3 regions of the Streptomyces sp. NPDC091281 genome follow, and region 1 is predicted to be linked to each of the others. Evidence: riboswitches for the same ligand, from Rfam matches in the RefSeq annotation. Region 1 holds a riboswitch; each other region holds the start of a gene.
The links. Region 1 has a riboswitch for cobalamin ahead of ACIQPQ_RS23420 (prenyltransferase/squalene oxidase repeat-containing protein). Riboswitches for the same ligand answer to the same signal wherever they lie in the genome.
Positions count from the first base shown of each region.

Region 1 (3,212 bases):
CCGCGCGGAGTTGGGCCATGACCGCGAGGGACTGCGCGAACACGGAGGGGGCGTAGGTGTAGGCGCCCTCGGCGGCGCAGGAGCGGTCGGGGGCGGTGCTCGGCTTCGCGCACACCGCGTCGGCGAGCGCGGCGATCAGGTCGTGGCCGCCGAAGGAGCGCGGGTCACGGCCGACGGCCTCGGCGAGGAGGGCCGTCTTGCCGAGGGCGCCGCCGACCGGGTGGGCGCCGCCGACGCCGGTCCAGTCGTTGACCGTACGGCCCTCGCCGTCCTTGCCGCCCCGGTCGAGGAAGTCGACGATCCCGCGCAGGGCGGCGTTGTCTAGGCCGGTGGCGGCGAGGGCGTAGGCCCCGTCGATGGTGAGGCCGAAGTCGGCGCGCGCGGTGCCGGGTCCGGCGGCGTGGTAGCGGCCCTGGACGAGCTGGGCGGGCGCGGTGAGGTAGGCGACGCCCTTGCGGAGGTCGGGGGCCTTGCCCGGGGCCGGGGTCGTGGACGGCCGGCCGGTCGGGGAGGCGGAGGTGGGGGGTGCGGTGGTCGGGGGCGGGGTGGTGCGCGCGGTGAGGGTGACCAGGCTGGTGTGCGCGCCCGCGAGGACGGCGGCCGTGGTGGCGTAGGGCGCCGGGTCGGTGCCGCCCTCCTCGAACGCGAAGCCGCCGCCGTCGAGTTGCTGCCGGGACAGCCAGGCCTCGGCGGCGTCGGCGCGGCCGGTGTCGCCGAGGGCGCGCAGGGCCTGGGCGGCGTGGGCGGTCGCGTGGACGCTCGCGCCGGTGGCGCCGGTGTAGCCGAGGTAGGCGCCGTCCTCGCGCTGGGTGCGCGTCAGGTAGGCGCGCGCCTTGGACACGGTGTCGGCGTGGCCGCCCGCCTTCTCCAGGACCAGCGCGGTGAGCGCGGTGACGGCGGGGTCGGCGTCGCAGTTCTCCTCGGCCCGGATGAGGGGGCCGGAGATGCCTCCGTCCCGGCACTGGAGCCGCGCCAGCCGGTCCACGGTGGCGGCGGGGGGCGTGACCCCGGCGCGCAGCAGGGCGAGGACGGCGAGGGCCTGCCCGTCGGCGTAGTCGGCGTTGCGGAAGTCGCCGGGGGCGGTGCAGCCGGGGGTGGGTTCGCCGGACTCGGGGCCCGCCGCGCAGACGTGCGCGGTCAGGTCGCCGACGAGGTCGTGGCCGCCGACGGCGCGCGGGTCGCCGCCGGTGATCTCGGCGAGCAGGGCGAGGCGGGCGGCGGCCGTCGCGTTCGGCGCCTGATCGGTGCCGAACGGGTAGGCGTAGGAGCCGACTTGGGTCGTGAGGTACGCGGTGACCTTGTCCAGGGCCGGGCCGCGGCCGTCGGTGGCGGCGAGCGCGTAGGCGGTCTCGGTGGTCAGCAGGAGGTCGGCGGTGCCGGAGTCGTCGGTGACGCGTTCGTCGTCGGTGAGACGGCTCTTGAGCCAGCGTACGGCGGCGGCCGTGTCGACCTCGCCGGGGGCGGCGGTCGGACCGCCGCTGGGGCCGGGGGTGCCGGTGCCGCCGCCGTCGGGCCGGACGTCGTCGGGGCTGAAGTCGGGGCGGCCGGTGGTGCCGCCGACGTCCGTGCCGCCGTACACCCAGGCGTCGACGTCGCCGTCCTGGAGCCTGCGGTCCATGGCGCCGTAGCGGCTGTACGTCCACTCGTCCTCGCCGGGCGCGGCGGTCCAGTACGACCAGTAGGCGGTGGCGGGCGGGGTGAGCGCGCAGTCGTCCGCGTCCGGGGTCGGGTACTGCGTGCCGGAGCGGAACGCGTCGTGGCCGATGCGGCAGACGAAGGCGTCGCCGTCGTGGCCGGTGCCCTTCGTGGTGAACCCTGCCGCGTGCAGCAGCTCGTAGCCGGTGGTGGGGGTGGTGTCGCAGCCGCGGACCACGTCCCCGTCGAACGCGCCGAAGTCGACGGCGACGACGGCGCCCCGCGTCGCGGTGCAGGCGCCGACCGGGTCGGCGGCGGCGGTGGTCGTGGTGAGAAAGGTCATGCAGACCGCGAGGACGGTGAGCAGCGCCGCCGCGAACGCCGTCAGCCGCAGCGGGCGGGCCGCCGTACGCGGCACTCCGCCTGGTCCGCCCGCTTCACCTGGTCCGCCTGAACCGCTCGGTCCGCGTGGCACGCCGTGTGCGCGCCGAGCGCCCTGCGCGTCCTCGGCACCCGGTGCGCCCTGTGCGCCTGGTGCGCCCTGTGCTGTCCCCACCCCGGTCCCTTCGCCGACCGGCCGACGCGGGCAGGGACGTGGCTGAGGGCTCCCGGCACGCGCGGGGACACCGGCGTACGGAAGCTGGTCGCACCACGCCGTAGTCCGCGACGGCGTCTGTAGCTGTCGATCACGCGCTGTCGATCACGTCCCAGGCATTCCGGCTCGCCCGGCTGGACCGGGCCCACGGTTGCGGGTCAGCGCCGGCGTTCGACCGGCTTCCCCTGGAACTCGTTGCGTATCAGGCGGATTTGAGCACGCTTCACCGGAAGCGTCAAGGGTGCCTCGGGCGGGCCCGGCGGCTGTCCGGGGCGCCTCTGGTGACGGGGGTCCGGGTCGGGTACCGTCGCGCTCTGCCGAGTGGGGGAACCCGGTGGGAGTCCGGGGCTGACGCGCAGCGGTGTGGGACGGCGGTGTGCCGTTCCGAGCCCGAATGCCCAAGCGGTGAGGTTGAGTTGGTAGCCGGTCCACGCGTTCCGGACGGCGGCCAGGCCCGCCGCGCTCCCGGTCCGCCGAGGGGCCCGCCGCAGGTTCGGCCGGTGTCCCTCACCCCAGGAGCAGGCCATGTCCCGTACCGCTTCCCGCACTTCCGGTGCTCCCCGCGCTTTCCGCGCTTTCCGCGCATCCCGGGATTCCCGTGTCTCCCCCGCCGCTGCCCGATCGGGCGGCGCCGCGGTGTCGTCCTGGCGGCGTGCCGCGTTCACCGCGACCGCCGCGGCGGGGGCGTTCGCGCTCACCGCGCTGCCCGCCGCCGCGACCTCCACACCCGCGCAGATCGCCACGTCGAAGACGAACGGCGTGACCTACCTCAAGTCGCTCCAGGCGGCGGACGGTTCGTACGCCGGGTCGGGGCTGTCCAACGAGTGGGCGTTCAGCGCGTTCGCCGCCGCCGGCACCGCCGCGGTGGACGTCACGCCGGGCGGCGACGCCACGAAGAACGCCAGAACCGTGTACCGCACCCTGCTGTCCTCGGCGAGCTGGCCGTCCGCCTCCCCCGTCGTCACCGACTACGAGCGCGCCA
Region 1 is NZ_JBIVUY010000009.1:72,219-75,430, reverse strand. It holds gene ACIQPQ_RS23420 (prenyltransferase/squalene oxidase repeat-containing protein) at 1-1,978, opposite strand, end outside; cobalamin riboswitch at 2,327-2,462, opposite strand; cobalamin riboswitch at 2,555-2,630, shown strand; gene ACIQPQ_RS23415 (hypothetical protein) at 2,867-3,212, shown strand, end outside.

Region 2 (3,212 bases), on a different contig from region 1:
CTCTGTGGGCGCGGCCCCCGCCCCCGGCGCGGGCAGCCCCAGGTTCTCCCGCAGTGTCGTCCCGGCGTAGTCCTCGGCCACGATGCGCCGTCTGCGCAGCTCGTGCAGCAGGCCGTCGACGACGAAGTCGTGCTGGGCGGGGTCGGCGAGGCCGGGGAGGTTGATGACGTCGACGACGCCCGCCCGGAAGCGTTCCTCCACGGCGTCCGCGATCTGCTCGGGGGTGCCCGCGACCGCCCAGTGCCCGGTGTCCTGGGCGGCCACGATCAGCTCCCGTAGGGTGCGGCCCTCGCGGGCGTACCCGGAGAAGATCTCCACCCGGCCGCGCCGCCCGCGCACCGAGGCGAGGTCGGGCAGCAGCGACTCCGGGAGCGGCGCGTCCAGCCGCAGTCCGGACAGGTCGAGCCCGCCGCCGAGCATGTCGGCGACCTGGCCCCGGCCCCGTTCGAAGTCGATCGACTCCCGCCGCTCGCGCACCCGTTGCCGTGCCTGGGCCTCGGTCGCGCCGAAGGTGGCGTGCAACGAGCTGAAGATCAGGGGCAGTCCGGGCGCCCGCCCCAGCGACCGGGCCCGCTCGCGGATGCGGTGGGTGAAGTCGCGGGCGATGTCCAGGGTGGGGAGCGAGGTGAACACCACCTCGGCGTGGCGGGCGCCGAGTTCGACGCCCGCCGCCGACTGCCCGGCCTGGAACTGCACCGGCCGCCCCTGCGGCAGCGGCGGGATGTTCAGCGGACCGGCGACGTCGAAGAACCGCCCGGAGTGGTGGATCGGCCGGACCCGCGACCGGTCGAGCACCGCCCGCCCGTCGGGACCGGCGGTGAGCGCGCCCGGTTCCCAGCTGTCCCAGAGGGAGTTCACGACGGCGAGGACCTCGGCGGCGCGGGCGTAGCGCTCGTCGGGGCCGGGCAGCTCGCCGGGGCCGTAGTTCTCCTCGCCGAGCGCCGAGGTCACCAGGTTCCAGGCCGCGCGGCCGTTGCTGACGTGGTCGAGAGTGCCGAACAGCCTCGCCAGGTTGAAAGGATGGTGGAACGTCGTGGACACGGTGGCGATGAGCCCGATCCGGGACGTCACCTGGCTCAGCGCGGACACGAACACCAGCGGTTCCTGCGACCCGATGGCGCCCTGCGCGTCGAACCGCAGCAGGTCGGCGGTGAACAGGGCGTCGATACGGGCCGCCTCCGCGAGCCGCGCGACCCGTACGGCGGTGTCCAGGGTGGACCGCGCCGGGTCCACCGCCAGGTCGTAGGTCTCCGACGTCCCCCCGGCGCCGGTCACGGTCCTGAGCGTTCTGGGCTGCTGGGCGCTCATGCGTCATCCTTCTCGCGTGCGGGGCCGACTGCGGCGGAGGTGGTCTCCGCCCCTCATGTCAGCGAGCCCCGCGCGAGCGGGCATTCCTGCCGGATGTGACAACCGCTTGTCAGTCGTGTGTACACGGTCGCGGGCGGCCGGGTCCGCGCAGCCCCACCGGCCCGGCGGGGGACGGTCGCGCACCCGGGGCCGCCCCGCCCGACGAACGTCTCGGACGCCGGACGGCACGCACGCCGGACGTCATGTACCGCGAAAGTCCGAAAAACCACCCGGCAGGTCTGGTGGATTTACTAGGACGTCCAACTATATAGTCGCGACGAAGGCCCGCGGTGCAGGGAAGCCGGTGTGATTCCGGCACGGTCCCGCCACTGTGACCGGGGAGTACGCCGTCGAGCAGCACGCCACTGACGCGAAGGACGTCGGGAAGGCGGACGGCGCGCGCTGATCCGGGAGTCAGGATACCGGCCGCGGGATGTTCCGTGTTGTCCACGAGGATGGAGCTGACACGCATGGCACCGGTGCGCACCCACGACCCCGGCGGAGGCCGGCCCCTGCCCGCTCCCGGGCACCCCTCCCGGCCCCGTTCCGCGCCGCCCTCGCGGCCCGGAGCGTGACCGCCGTCGTCCGACGGTCCGCACGCCATACGTACTCTCGCGCGACCCCCGTGCCCGCACGCCCCGGCGTGCCGTCACGGCCCGGCCGCGCGCCGTCCCGGATCACCTGACGAGAGCAGGCACCGATGGTCCGCGTACCAGAACACCCCGCACACGACCGCGCCCCCGTGCGTGAGTTGACCCACTTCGTCGGCGGAAAGCACGTCCCGGGCACCTCCGGGGCCTTCGGCGACGTCCACGACCCCAACACGGGTGAGGTCCAGGCCCGCGTGCCGCTCGCCGACCGCGCCGAGACCGAGGCCGCGATCGCCGACGCGCGGCGCGCCCAGGCCGCCTGGGGCGAGTGGAACCCGCAGCGCCGCGCCCGCGTCCTGCTGCGCTTCCTCCAGCTCGTCGAGCAGGAGAAGGACGCGCTGGCGCGGCTGCTCTCCGCCGAGCACGGCAAGACGATCGCCGACGCCCACGGCGACCTCCAACGCGGCCTGGAAGTCGTCGAGTTCGCGGCGGGCATCCCGCACCTGCTGAAGGGCGAGTTCACCGACAACGCCGGGACCGGCATCGACGTCCACTCGCTGCGCTCCCCGCTCGGCGTCGTCGCCGGGATCACCCCGTTCAACTTCCCCGCGATGATCCCCCTGTGGAAGGCCGCCCCCGCCCTGGCCTGCGGCAACGCCTTCATCCTCAAGCCCTCCGAACGCGACCCGTCCGTCCCGCTGCGGCTCGCGGAACTCTTCCTGGAGGCGGGCCTGCCGCCCGGCGTCCTCAACGTCGTCAACGGCGGCCGGGAAGCCGTCGACACGCTGCTCACCGACCCCCGCGTCGCCGCCCTCGGCTTCGTCGGCTCCACCCCGGTCGCCGCGCACGTCTACGCCACCGCCGCCGCCCACGGCAAACGCGCCCAGTGCTTCGGCGGCGCCAAGAACCACCTGATCGTCATGCCCGACGCCGACCTCGACCAGGCCGTCGACGCCCTGATCGGCGCGGGCTACGGCTCGGCGGGCGAACGCTGCATGGCCATCTCGGTCGCCGTCCCCGTCGGCGAGGCCACCGCCGACGCCCTCGTCGCCCGCCTCGCCGACCGCGTCCGCGCCCTGCGCATCGGCCGCAGCGACGACCCCGAGGCCGACTTCGGCCCCATGGTCGGCCGCGACGCCGTCGACCGGGTCCGCTCCTACGTCGACCTCGGCGTCAAGGAGGGCGCCGAACTCGTCGTCGACGGACGGGACTTCACCCTCCCCGGCCACGAGAACGGCTTCTTCGCCGGAGCCTCCCTCTTCGACCGGGTCACCC
Region 2 is NZ_JBIVUY010000003.1:100,207-103,418, reverse strand. It holds gene ACIQPQ_RS09365 (NtaA/DmoA family FMN-dependent monooxygenase) at 1-1,308, opposite strand, end outside; cobalamin riboswitch at 1,600-1,793, shown strand; gene ACIQPQ_RS09360 (CoA-acylating methylmalonate-semialdehyde dehydrogenase) at 2,048-3,212, shown strand, end outside.
Region 2: another riboswitch for cobalamin. It lies ahead of ACIQPQ_RS09360 (CoA-acylating methylmalonate-semialdehyde dehydrogenase); the one in region 1 lies ahead of ACIQPQ_RS23420 (prenyltransferase/squalene oxidase repeat-containing protein).

Region 3 (3,212 bases), on a different contig from region 1:
GCCGCCACTCTCACCTTCATGGCGGGCGGCGGCGACGCGGAGTTCGCCGAGGCCCGGCCCCTGCTGGAGGCCATGGGCCGCCGGGTCGTGCACTGCGGCGGCCCCGGCGCCGGACAGGCCGCGAAGATCTGCAACAACATGATCCTCGGCGTCTCCATGATCGCCGTCAGCGAGGCCTTCGTCCTCGGCGAACGCCTCGGCCTCTCCCACCAGGCGCTCTACGACGTGGCCTCCGCCGCGTCCGGGCAGTGCTGGGCGCTCACCGTCAACTGCCCCGTCCCCGGCCCCGTTCCGGCCAGCCCCGCCAACCGCGACTACCGGCCGGGCTTCGCCGCCGCCCTCATGGCGAAGGACCTCGGCCTCGCCGCCGACGCCGCCCGCGCCACCGGCACCGACACGGAACTCGGGCGCCGGGCGGCTGAGTTGTACGCGGCCTACGCCGAACAGGTCGGTGCCGCCGAGGACTTCTCCGGCATCGTCCGCACCATCCGCGACCGGGGAGAGGAGCGCACCGCATGACGGGCGTACGGGAGAGCGACGGGGCGACCGGTGGTCCGGCGGGGGAGTACGAGACGATCCGGGTCGAGCGCGAGGGCCGTACCGCCCTGATCACGCTGGACCGGCCGAAGGCCCTCAACGCGCTGAACCTGAAGGTCATGGAGGAGGTCGTGGCCGCCGCCGAGGCCCTGGACCGGGACCCGGAATGCGGCTGTGTCGTCATCACCGGCTCGGAACGGGCCTTCGCGGCCGGGGCCGACATCAAGGAGATGGCCGACCGCGACTACCTCGACATGTACCTCACCGACTGGTTCACCGCCTGGGACCGCCTCGGGCAGCTCCGCACGCCGACGGTCGCGGCGGTCGCCGGGTACGCGCTCGGCGGCGGCTGCGAACTGGCCCTGCTCTGCGACATCGTGCTCGCCGCCGACACGGCCGTCTTCGGCCAGCCGGAGATCAAGCTCGGCGTCATCCCCGGCATCGGCGGCTCCCAGCGCCTGACCCGCGCCGTCGGCAAGGCCAAGGCGATGGAGCTGTGCCTCACCGGCCGCACCATGGACGCAGCCGAGGCCGAACGCGCCGGACTCGTCTCCCGGATCGTCCCCGCCGACGCGCTGCTCGGCGAGGCACGCGCCGTCGCCGCGACCGTCGCCGGGATGTCCCTGCCGGTGGCGATGATGGCGAAGGAGGCCGTCGGCCGCGCCTTCGAGACGACCCTCGCCGAGGGCGTCCGCTTCGAACGCCGCCTGTTCCACGCGGTGTTCGCCACCGCCGACCAGAAGGAGGGCATGGCCGCCTTCACGGAGAAACGGCCGCCCGTCTTCCGCCACCGGTAGGCCCCGCGGCGCGCCCCCGGCGCAGGCCGGGCGGCGCGCCGGTAAGGGTTCGGTGTGAGGGGCTCCCCGGCGGGGGTCCGGCCCTTGGCCAGGACCTCCGCCGGGGAGTACCGTCCCGTCCGGTATCGACGACGGACACGGAAGCCGGTGGAAATCCGGCACGGTCGCGCCACTGTGAACGAGCCGCCCCACCGCGGGCCGCCCGTGAGTCAGACCCTTGGCCGTCGTCCTGTGCACCACCGAGATGGGACGCGAACTCCCAGAGGAGGCCCCGCCATGGCGCAGCATGTCGCCCCGCCCGCCAGCACCCCCGCCGTACCGGCCCGACTGCCGCTGAGGGACATCGCGCCCTGGGCGGTCTTCTTCGGCGTCCTGATGCTGGTGCTGCTGTACTTCGTCGGCGCCGAGCAGGGTGCCACCGCCGTCGTCTCCGGCGAGGACGTCCACGAGTGGGTGCACGACGCCCGCCACCTGCTCGGCTTCCCCTGCCACTGACGAGGGGCGCCGCACTTCCATGAACTCCGCGATCGTCCGTAACCTCCTCGTCCGCGGCATGCTCGCCGGCCTCGGTGCCGGTGTCCTCGCCCTGGTCGTCGCCTACTTCCTCGGCGAGCCGAACGTCGACAGCGCCATCGGCTTCGAGGAGTCCCACGCCCCCGCTCACGAGCACGAGGTCGAACTCGTCTCGCGCGGCCTCCAGTCCACCGCGGGCCTGGCCACCGGCATCCTCGTCTACGGGGTCGCCTTCGGCGGCATCGCCGCGCTCGCCTTCTGCTTCGCGCTCGGCCGCGTCGGCCGCTTCGGCCCCCGCGCCACCGCCCTGCTGCTGTCGGGCGCCGCGTTCGTCGCCGTGTACGCGGTGCCGTTCTTCAAGTACCCGGCGAACCCGCCCGCGGTCGGCGACCCCGACACCATCGCCCGCCGCACCACCCTGTACTTCCTGATGATGGTGCTCAGCGTGCTGCTCGCGGTCGCCGCGGTGATCGTCGGCAAGCGGCTCGCCCCCCGGCTGGGCACCTGGTACGCCACCGTCGCCGCGGTGGCCGGTTTCCTCGTCGTGATCGGGCTGGCGTACGCCTTCCTGCCCACGGTGAACGAGGTGCCCGGCGACTTCCCGGCCGCCCTGCTGTGGCGGTTCCGGCTCTCCGCCCTCGCCCTCCAGGCCACGCTGTGGGCCGGATTCGGCCTCGTCTTCGGCGAACTCGCCGAACGCCTGATCCACCCCCGGCCGGCCGCGGTTCCCGCGGGCGCGGCGGCTGCCTCCCCGCAGTGAGCCGACCGAGCCGTCCGGCACGACGGGAGGGCCCGCGGAACCGTCCGCGGGCCCTCCCGCGTTCTCCCGGTGACCCCGCCGGACCGACTCCGTCACCGGCACGGCACTTCAGGACGGGCAGGACACCATGCGCGAACGACCGGGCCGATTAGCCACGGACCCCGACCGCGGAGACTTCGACCGCGGGGACGGGACCGGCGGCGAGGAGCGCAGGAGGAGCCGAGTGAGCCGACAACCCCAGCCGCGCCGCATCACCCTCGGCGGTCGCGAGGCGGTCGCCCTCACCCCGGAGGAGTACGCCCAACTCGTCGCCAGCCGACGGCAGATCGGCGGCCAGAGCGCCCGCGTCCGGGTGCTCGGTGAACAGGTGCGGCGCACCGACCGCCTCCTGCGGGAACTGGAGACCCTGGTCGCCGCACCCGGCGAGGGCTGCACGCACCCGCCGGACCCCGACCCCGCCCCCGGCTGCCTGCGCTGCGCCGTGGCCGACCTGCTCCGCCGCCACCGGGACACCGGCCGCTGAACTCCCGTACGCGCGGGACCGGTCCGTACGAGCGGCCGGGATCGGCCTGTCCGGGCGGCCGGGTCAGTCCGTGGCCGTGTTC
Region 3 is NZ_JBIVUY010000003.1:93,953-97,164, reverse strand. It holds gene mmsB (3-hydroxyisobutyrate dehydrogenase) at 1-519, shown strand, start outside; gene ACIQPQ_RS09340 (enoyl-CoA hydratase) at 516-1,334, shown strand; adenosylcobalamin (AdoCbl) riboswitch at 1,462-1,563, shown strand; gene ACIQPQ_RS09335 (CbtB-domain containing protein) at 1,611-1,829, shown strand; gene ACIQPQ_RS09330 (CbtA family protein) at 1,849-2,607, shown strand; gene ACIQPQ_RS09325 (hypothetical protein) at 2,831-3,130, shown strand; gene ACIQPQ_RS09320 (histidine phosphatase family protein) at 3,194-3,212, opposite strand, start outside.
Region 3: another riboswitch for cobalamin. It lies ahead of ACIQPQ_RS09335 (CbtB-domain containing protein); the one in region 1 lies ahead of ACIQPQ_RS23420 (prenyltransferase/squalene oxidase repeat-containing protein).